4 regions of the Serratia sp. CoH_134_PS_4 genome follow, and region 2 is predicted to be linked to each of the others. Evidence: predicted binding sites of a transcription regulator. Region 2 holds the regulator's gene; each other region holds the start of a gene.
The links. The regulator PurR, encoded in region 2, represses purine synthesis genes. The targets are predictions, from matches to a motif close to CANGCAAACGTTTGCNTG.

Region 1 (2,207 bases), on a different contig from region 2:
GGCCAGCGGGCTGACCGCCTCAAGCTGGCTGCAGGCCACGCCAAAGCGCTGGCGCCAGGCGTTGAGCTGGCGATCCAGGGCCTGTTGCAAACGGTACTCCTGCTGTTGTACGCGCTGCTGGTAGCGGTGAATGCGTGCCTGCGGTTGCATTTGCGCCAGGCGCTGTTGCGCGCGTTCGCTGCGGCGTGAGGACAGACGCAGTTGGTTCTGCATACCCTCTTCTAACCGGCGTTGCAGTTTGAACAACAACGTTTGCTGACGCGCCAGACGCAGGTGCGGATGCTGTTGCTGCAAACGGTGGTTGATGCGGGTGAACTGCTGCTGGCGCTGCGCCAGATAGTAATCCATCGCCATTTCCATACGCTGCTGCTGGGCCTGCAATTGGCGCAGCAGCTCCAACTGATTGCGGCTGACCAGTTCGGCGGCGGCAGAAGGGGTTGGCGCACGCAGGTCAGCGACAAAATCGGCAATGGTGACGTCGGTTTCATGGCCGACGGCGCTGACGATCGGAATACGGCTGGCGAAAATCGCGCGTGCCACACGTTCGTCGTTGAAACTCCACAGATCTTCCAGCGAACCGCCACCACGGCCGACGATCAACACGTCACATTCGTCGCGGCGGTTGGCCGTTTCGATGGCGCGCACTATCTGCAAGGGCGCTTCTGCACCCTGCACTGACGTCGGGTAAATAACGATGGGCAGTGAAGGATCTCGACGTTGCAGTACCTGCAGCACATCGTGCAGCGCCGCACCGCTGGCGGAGGTGATCACCCCGACGCGTTTGGCCGGGCTGGGCAGAGGCTGTTTGAACTGCTGATCGAATAACCCTTCAGCGCTCAGGCGTGCTTTCAACTGTTCGAACTGTTGTTGCAGCAGGCCGTCGCCGGCAGGCTGCATGCTTTCGGCAATAAGCTGATAGTCGCCCCGCGGTTCATACAGCGTGATGCTGGCACGAACCAGAACCTGCTGGCCATTTTGCGGACGGAAAGTGGTGCGGCGGTTGCTGTTGCGGAACATGGCACAACGCACCTGCGCGCGGTCGTCTTTCAGCGTGAAATACCAGTGGCCGGAAGACGGCTGGGAGAAGTTGGAGATCTCGGCGGAGAGCCAAATCTGGCCCATTTCCATTTCCAGCAGCTGTCGAACCGTCTGATTTAGGCGGCTTACGGTAAAAATAGACGGCGAAACAGGTAGCGACATGTGACCCAGATCAAATTTCAAAACAAGCACTTAATTGGTCGATACTACATGGCTGAAAAAGGTAATCAAGAGTTTTTGTGAGAAAGTGCTGGAGGCAACCGATTACGCTCTGTATAATGCCGCGGCAATATTTTATCTTTTTCACAGCCCACTCTGGTGAGATATTGCCCATGCTACGTATCGCAAAAGAAGCACTAACGTTCGACGACGTTCTCCTGGTTCCAGCTCACTCTACGGTTCTGCCTAATACCGCTGAGCTCGGCACCCAATTGACCAAAACTATCCGCCTGAACATCCCTATGCTGTCCGCAGCCATGGATACCGTAACCGAGTCCGGTCTGGCCATTGCGCTGGCACAGGAAGGCGGTCTGGGCTTCATTCACAAGAACATGTCCATCGAGCGTCAGGCTGAAGAAGTCCGCCGCGTGAAAAAACATGAGAGCGGCGTGGTTACCGATCCACAGTCCGTAACGCCTGCCACCACCCTGAAAGAAGTGAAAGAGCTGACCGCGCGTAACGGCTTTGCCGGTTACCCGGTCGTGACCGAAGAAAACGAACTGGTTGGTATCATTACCGGCCGTGACGTTCGCTTTGTGACCGATCTGAACCAGCCTGTTACCGCCGTGATGACGCCAAAAGAGCGCTTGGTTACGGTGAAAGAAGGCGAAGCGCGTGAAGTTGTACTGCAGAAAATGCACGAAAAGCGCGTTGAGAAAGCGTTGGTCGTGGATGACCAGTTCCACCTGCTGGGCATGATCACCGTAAAAGACTTCCAAAAAGCAGAACGTAAGCCAAACGCCTGTAAAGACGAGCATGGCCGCCTGCGCGTAGGTGCCGCAGTTGGCGCCGGTGCCGGTAACGAAGAGCGTGTTGATGCGCTGGTTGCTGCCGGTGTTGACGTCCTGCTGATTGACTCCTCCCATGGCCATTCCGAAGGCGTATTGCAGCGCATTCGCGAAACCCGTGCAAAATACCCTGATCTGCAGATCGTTGGCGGTAACGTCGCG
Region 2 (2,207 bases):
GTGGAGAAAAACCTGGCATAGCGTGGGATAAGGCAAACAGGCGCACGAAGCGGCGCCTGTTTTTACTTCGGGGATCAGTTCAATGCTGCAGTGAAGCTAAAAGCAATAATCACGGCCAGCGCACAGACAGTGGTGAACAGTGACATTTTCAGATCGGTATCCATTACAACTCCTTTTCAGATTGGTTTTCCCAAGGATAAAAGGCACACAATTAATGCGTCAAACCATTTTCACACAGTTGGCCAATAAAATCTTGTTATCATTTCCCGGTTTATAATACCGATTACCTCTTCCCCTTTTGCTCAATATGGGACAAAATTCGCAGTTCACAACTGTGTACCGGCAAAAATGCCCCTCCTGACCAAGCGCTGACGACTTCAACACACTAAAAACTCAGTTTTCGCTTCTTTGGAGAAGGATCTACGCAGGCAAACGATTAACATCACACTTACATACTGCAACATGTGAGTTCAGGAGTCATTCTTTACATGGCAACGATTAAAGATGTGGCCAAACGCGCTGGCGTTTCCACCACCACCGTTTCGCACGTCATCAATAAGACTCGTTTCGTCGCCGAAGAGACTAAAGCGGCCGTGAGTGCCGCAATTAAAGAGCTGCATTATTCACCCAGCGCAGTGGCGCGCAGTCTGAAGGTCAATCACACCAAATCGATTGGCCTGCTGGCAACCTCCAGTGAAGCGCCCTACTTTGCTGAAGTGATCGAAGCGGTAGAAAACAGCTGCTATAGCAAAGGCTATACGCTGATACTGTGTAACTCGCACAACAATTTGGACAAACAGCGTGCCTATCTGGCAATGCTGGCGCAAAAGCGCGTCGATGGCTTGTTGGTGATGTGTTCAGAATATCCGGACCAATTGCTTGGCATGCTGGAAGATTACCGCAACATCCCAATGGTTGTCATGGACTGGGGCGCCGCACGCGGTGATTTTACTGATACCATCATTGATAATGCGTTCGAAGGTGGCTATCTGGCTGGGCGCTATCTGATCGAACGCGGACACCGCGATATCGGCGCCATTCCCGGCCAACTGTCACGTAATACAGGGGGCGGGCGCCATCAGGGCTTCTTAAAAGCGATGGAGGAAGCCCATATCGACGTGCGCGACGAGTGGATCGTCCAGGGTGACTTTGAGCCAGAATCCGGCTACAAGGCCATGCACCAGATACTGTCGCAGAAACAGCGTCCGACAGCGGTATTCTGTGGTGGCGATATTATGGCAATGGGGGCTATCTGCGCCGCCGATGAGCTTGGGCTACGCGTGCCTCAAGACATCTCGGTCATTGGCTACGATAACGTGCGCAATGCGCGCTATTTCACCCCGGCGCTGACCACTATTCATCAGCCCAAAGAGCGTTTGGGTGAGATGGCATTCACCATGTTGTTGGATCGCATCATCAGCAAGCGTGAAGAATCACAGGTGATTGAGGTGCATCCCAAGTTGGTTGAGCGCCGTTCGGTTGCTGACGGCCCGTTCATCGATTACCGCCGCTAGTCATTCGGGCCGGAAGCCACTGCGGTTTCCGGCGTCACTTCGCTTAACCATTCCTGATTCAACGTTTCACTGTCCCCTAAATAGTCCAACAGCCAGGCCATCGCCGGAGAAGGCGTATTTTGCTGCCACGTCAGGCAACAAGGGCTGGCTGGGAACGGCTCCTGCAACTGTAACGCCACCAGCTCGCCACGTTGTACTAACGGCAAGACCTGATGCGCAGGCATCATCCCGACACACAATCCGGCGCACAGGCAATCCACCGCCGACGACCAGTCCGGCACCACCAAGCGCCGCTGGTTATCCAACGTCCAGGTGACCCGCTTGGGGAGATTGCGTGAGGTATCCTCCAGACAGAGCGATGGGAAAGGCCGTAGCTGATCATCGTTTAACAACCCATCCTGAGCCGCCAGTGGATGTTGCGGGCTGGCCACACACAACCAACGCATATCGCCCATATCGCGAAAGGCAAACCCACCGCCGACCGGTACGGCCCGTGTCGCACCTATCGCCATATCAGCACGCCCATCCACCAACGCATCCCAGACGCCATTGAACACTTCTGGCTGAACCAATAATTCAACGTCAGGAAAATGCCGATAAAAGTCCAACACCAACTGACGGCAACGTTGAGGCTTGACGATAATATCTACGGCAATTTTCAACTGGCCACGCCAGCCGTTGGCCACCTGCTGA
Region 3 (2,207 bases), on a different contig from region 2:
ATGACCAATGCGCTAAAGCCCAACATGATGCCGGTAACGATGTTACAGGTCAGCACGATAAATACCGCACACAGAAGGCCGGACATGGCATCAACAAAGTCGTTGAAGTCCAGTTTGGTCACGTTGCTCAACATCAGCAGGCCAACATACATCAGCGCAGGTGCGGTAGCATAAATCGGTACCAGATAAGACAACGGCGACAAGAACAAGATCAACAGGAACAACAGGCCGACTACGGTCGCCGTCAGGCCGGTTTTGCCCCCCGCCGCAGTACCCGCAGCAGACTCGATATACACTGCCGCCGGGGCTGCACCTACCAAACCGGAAAAAATGCTGCTCAGGGAATCCGACGTCAATGCTTTGCCGCCGTTGATGATTTGCCCGTCTTTATCCAACAGGTTAGCCTGACCAGCCACCGCACGAATGGTCCCGGTCGCATCAAACACCGCGGTCATCACCAATGCCAACACGCTTGGCAATACCACAGGCTGCAATGCCCCCATGATATCAAGACTGAAGATCAATGATTTGCCGTTAGCATCCGTCAGGCTAGGCATCGCGAACAAGCCCTGATATTTCACCGCCGGGTCAAACAGCAGACCAATGATCGAAATGACAATGATCACCAGCAGAATGCCACCGGGCACACGCAGCTTTTCCAAGCCAAAAATCACCGCCAGCCCGAGCAAGGTCATCACAACCGGGAAGGACGTAAATGCGCCCAGCGCCACAGGCAAACCGTCCAGCGGGTTCTTCACCACCAGGCCCACACCGTTCGCGGCGATCAACAACAGGAACAGACCAATGCCAATTCCGGTACCATGCGCCACGCCCATCGGCAGATTACGCAGGATCCAGGCACGAATACCGGTTACCGAGATGATGGTAAAGAGTACGCCCATCAGGAATACCGCGCCCAGCGCCACTGGAATGCTGATGTGTTGCCCCAGCACCAGGCTGAAGGCGGTAAACGCGGTCAGTGAAATCGCACAACCGATAGCCATTGGCAAATTCGCCCACAGCCCCATCAGTAACGATCCAAGACCGGCGACCAAACAGGTCGCGACAAACACCGCCGTTGGCGGGAAACCCGCCTTGCCGAGCATGCTCGGTACGACGATCACCGAATAAACCATCGCCAGGAAGGTGGTTAACCCCGCTACCACTTCCTGACGCACGGTGCTGCCACGCGCAGAAATATTAAAATAACCATCAAGCCCGCCTTTTGGTTTAACGGCGTTGTTCGCTTGAGAATTCGACATGTTGCTGTCCCCTGTGTTTCATTGCCAGCCCGTTTCAAAAGGCTTGTTGTTCCGCCCACGCATGTTTATTACGGTATCGTTTCCGTCACGTTCGCGTCCTTGCCCTTTACGCATGCTGCCAACCGGCATCACATATAAGGCAAACGTTTAACTCCCATTGCGTGAAACGGGTGATTTATGGTGGTTTATTCAAGGCAAACGATTATCCAGCCTTCTACACCCTCTGATCAACCAAAGATCGCGGCAATTCATGCAAAAAGCCTGGGGAACTATCATTATCGAAAATACGGTTTTTGTCCCATAGGTAAATCCGATGGGAATGCCCCCCAAAAATGGGGGGCCGAAACAGCTACTGCGCCCGCGCTGCATTTTCATCCATGTACATCAGTTCCCAGATATGTCCGTCAAGATCCTGGAAACCATGCCCATACATAAAGCCGTAATCTTGCGGTTGGTTATAAGTATTACCGCCGGCGGCGATCGCCTTACGCACCACATCGTCTACCGCTGCCCGATTAGGCTGCGACAAACATATCAGCACCTCAGTCGCCTTCCTGGCATCGCTAACCGGATTCGGGGTGAACATTTTGAATTTTTCGTGGGTAAGCAGCATCACATAAATGCTGTCGCTGACCACCATGCAGGCGGCGGTGTCATCGGTAAACTGTTGATTAAAGCCGAAGCCCAGCTGGGTGAAAAAAGCAACAGATGCGGGCAGATCGCCCACCGGCAGGTTAACAAAAATTTGCGTAGCCATGGGCTACCTCCGATGAAGAGTGACCTCATCGAGTATAGCCCATCGTCTTAACTCAGCAGGTCATAAGGTCCCCCCTGATCCAGAGCGCGCTGATAGGCTGGACGTGAATGAATACGCTGCAGATAACCACGCAATTTCGGGCAAGCGTCCAGTGCGCCGCGCGCCGCCATCGCTTCCAGCGGGAAGCT
Region 4 (2,207 bases), on a different contig from region 2:
ATAATTGCGGCTGTCTCGGTGGCCGGCTGAGTGTCTGGCAACATCCCCATGACCCAAGCCAAAAGGTAACCGACTGCCATGGCGATGACCAACGAGGCGACGCGAAGGTAGGGGTTACGCTGGCGGTTAAGCAGAATAATGACCAAGAGTACGGCCCCGGCCAACATCAGGTTTTTTGGCGCGCCAAAGCTGTGATCATTCATCGCGGCATAGCCGCCACCGATGGAGGTTAGCCCAACCTGGATCAGCGACAAACCGATAATCATCACCACAATGCCAGAAACCAGCGGGGTGATGATGCGACGCGCCAGATGCAGCACGCGCGATAACAGGATTTCGGTGCAGGAGGCGACCATCAGTGTGCCGAACAGTGCCGCCATCATGGTAGGGACATCGGCCCCCCCGTTTTTCAATGCCAGCCCACCCATAATCAGCGGTGAAACGAAGTTAAAGCTGGTGCCTTGAATCGAGAGCAAGCCGGAACCGACCGGTCCCCAGGTTTTAATTTGTAGGATGGAAGCCAAACCGGAAGCGAACAATGACATGCTGATGATGTGCTGGGTGTCTTGTGCCGGTAGACCTAATGCCTGGCAGATCAACAGAGCAGGGGTGATTACCGCAACAAACATCGCCAGCAGGTGCTGACCGGCGGCAAACAGGGTTTGCGGCAATGGCGGTCGGTCTTCCAGGCGATAAATGAGTTCGCTATTGCGCAGCGTTGAGGAGGCTTTTTGCTCTGCATCGAGCTCGGCGGATGGCATGGTCATGATGTGGCATTTCCGGAAACGGCAAAGCAGGCATTTTAATGATTTACCCCGCAAAAGCAAACGGTTGCGCGTTACTATTCTGTTAGCATTATCGGCGGTTATGTCGCATTTTCGTTCATTTTTTCTTGTGTTATCAGCGTTTTTTACTTCTAATCCTGCACTCATCAAGTTTTAAAAACTAAGCGGTTTTCTATAACTTATTATTTATTAATTGGATCTTTTCCCTTACATGGAGTACCTGGATGTTTCATCTTGATACTTATGGCACGTTAGTCGCGGCAACATTGGTTTTGCTCCTTGGGGGCAAATGCGTCACAAGCATCCCTCTGTTAAGAAAATACACCATTCCCGCACCTGTCGCCGGTGGCTTGCTGGTGGCTATCCTGTTATTAGCCCTGAAAAAATTCGCTAACTGGGAAATCAGCTTCGATATGTCGCTGAAAGACCCTTTGATGCTGGCCTTCTTTGCCACTATTGGTCTCAATGCCAACCTGGCGCGGCTGCGCGCGGGCGGTAAGGCATTGATGGTATTTCTGTTTGTCGTGCTGGGCTTGCTGTTGGTGCAGAACGCGATCGGCATCGGCATGGCAAAAATGCTGGGTCTGGACCCGTTGATGGGTCTGATCGCCGGTTCCATTACCCTGTCCGGCGGCCACGGCACTGGGGCGGCCTGGAGCAAGCTGTTCATTGAGCGTTACGGCTTTGAAAATGCCACGGAAGTTGCAATGGCCTGCGCCACCTTCGGGTTGGTTTTGGGCGGCCTGATCGGCGGTCCTGTGGCGCGTTATCTGGTGAAGCACTCTTCTACACCGGAAGGGTCTCCGGATGACAGCGTTCAGCCAAGCGGTTTTGAAAAACCGGAAAGCGGCCGTTTGATTACCTCGCTGGTCATGATTGAAACCATCGCGATGATTGCCATCTGTTTGAGCCTGGGTCAGTTTATTTCCGGCTTATTGAGTGGCACGGTGTTTGAACTGCCAAACTTTGTCTGTGTGCTGTTTGTTGGTGTGATCCTCAGTAACACACTGGCCTTCACCGGTTTCTATACTGTGTTTGAGCGTGCAGTATCGGTGCTGGGCAACGTTAGCCTGTCGCTGTTCCTGGCGATGGCGTTGATGAGCCTGCGCTTGTGGGAATTGGCTTCGTTGGCACTGCCAATGCTGGCGATCCTGGCAGTACAGACGTTGGTGATGGCACTGTACGCAATCTTTGTTACCTACCGGGTGATGGGTAAAAATTACGATGCCGCGGTACTGGCTGCGGGTCACTGTGGCTTTGGTATGGGTGCGACGCCGACGGCGATAGCCAATATGCAGGCGATTACCGATCGCTTCGGTCCATCGCACCTGGCGTTTCTGGTGGTGCCAATGGTGGGGGCGTTCTTTATTGATATCGCCAACGCGATTGTGATTAAACTGTATCTGCTGTTGCCGGTGTTCC

Region 1: the regulator PurR is predicted to act here: its motif matches at 1,292-1,309, upstream of guaB (IMP dehydrogenase).
Region 3: the regulator PurR is predicted to act here: its motif matches at 1,399-1,416, upstream of AC2FCQ_RS11060 (NCS2 family permease).
Region 4: the regulator PurR is predicted to act here: its motif matches at 821-838, upstream of AC2FCQ_RS19555 (nucleobase:cation symporter-2 family protein).

What each region holds. Positions count from the first base shown of each region.
Region 1 covers NZ_JBXWKI010000006.1:173,958-176,164, forward strand. Annotated here, with positions in the region: gene xseA (exodeoxyribonuclease VII large subunit) at 1-1,200, opposite strand, end outside; gene guaB (IMP dehydrogenase) at 1,371-2,207, shown strand, end outside.
Region 2 covers NZ_JBXWKI010000001.1:855,269-857,475, forward strand. Annotated here, with positions in the region: gene sodB (superoxide dismutase [Fe]) at 1-21, shown strand, start outside; gene cydH (cytochrome bd-I oxidase subunit CydH) at 75-164, opposite strand; gene purR (HTH-type transcriptional repressor PurR) at 489-1,514, shown strand; gene punR (DNA-binding transcriptional activator PunR) at 1,511-2,207, opposite strand, start outside.
Region 3 covers NZ_JBXWKI010000005.1:277,845-280,051, forward strand. Annotated here, with positions in the region: gene AC2FCQ_RS11060 (NCS2 family permease) at 1-1,262, opposite strand, end outside; gene AC2FCQ_RS11065 (VOC family protein) at 1,612-2,019, opposite strand; gene AC2FCQ_RS11070 (glutathione S-transferase family protein) at 2,067-2,207, opposite strand, start outside.
Region 4 covers NZ_JBXWKI010000014.1:24,050-26,256, forward strand. Annotated here, with positions in the region: gene AC2FCQ_RS19555 (nucleobase:cation symporter-2 family protein) at 1-767, opposite strand, end outside; gene gltS (sodium/glutamate symporter) at 1,010-2,207, shown strand, end outside.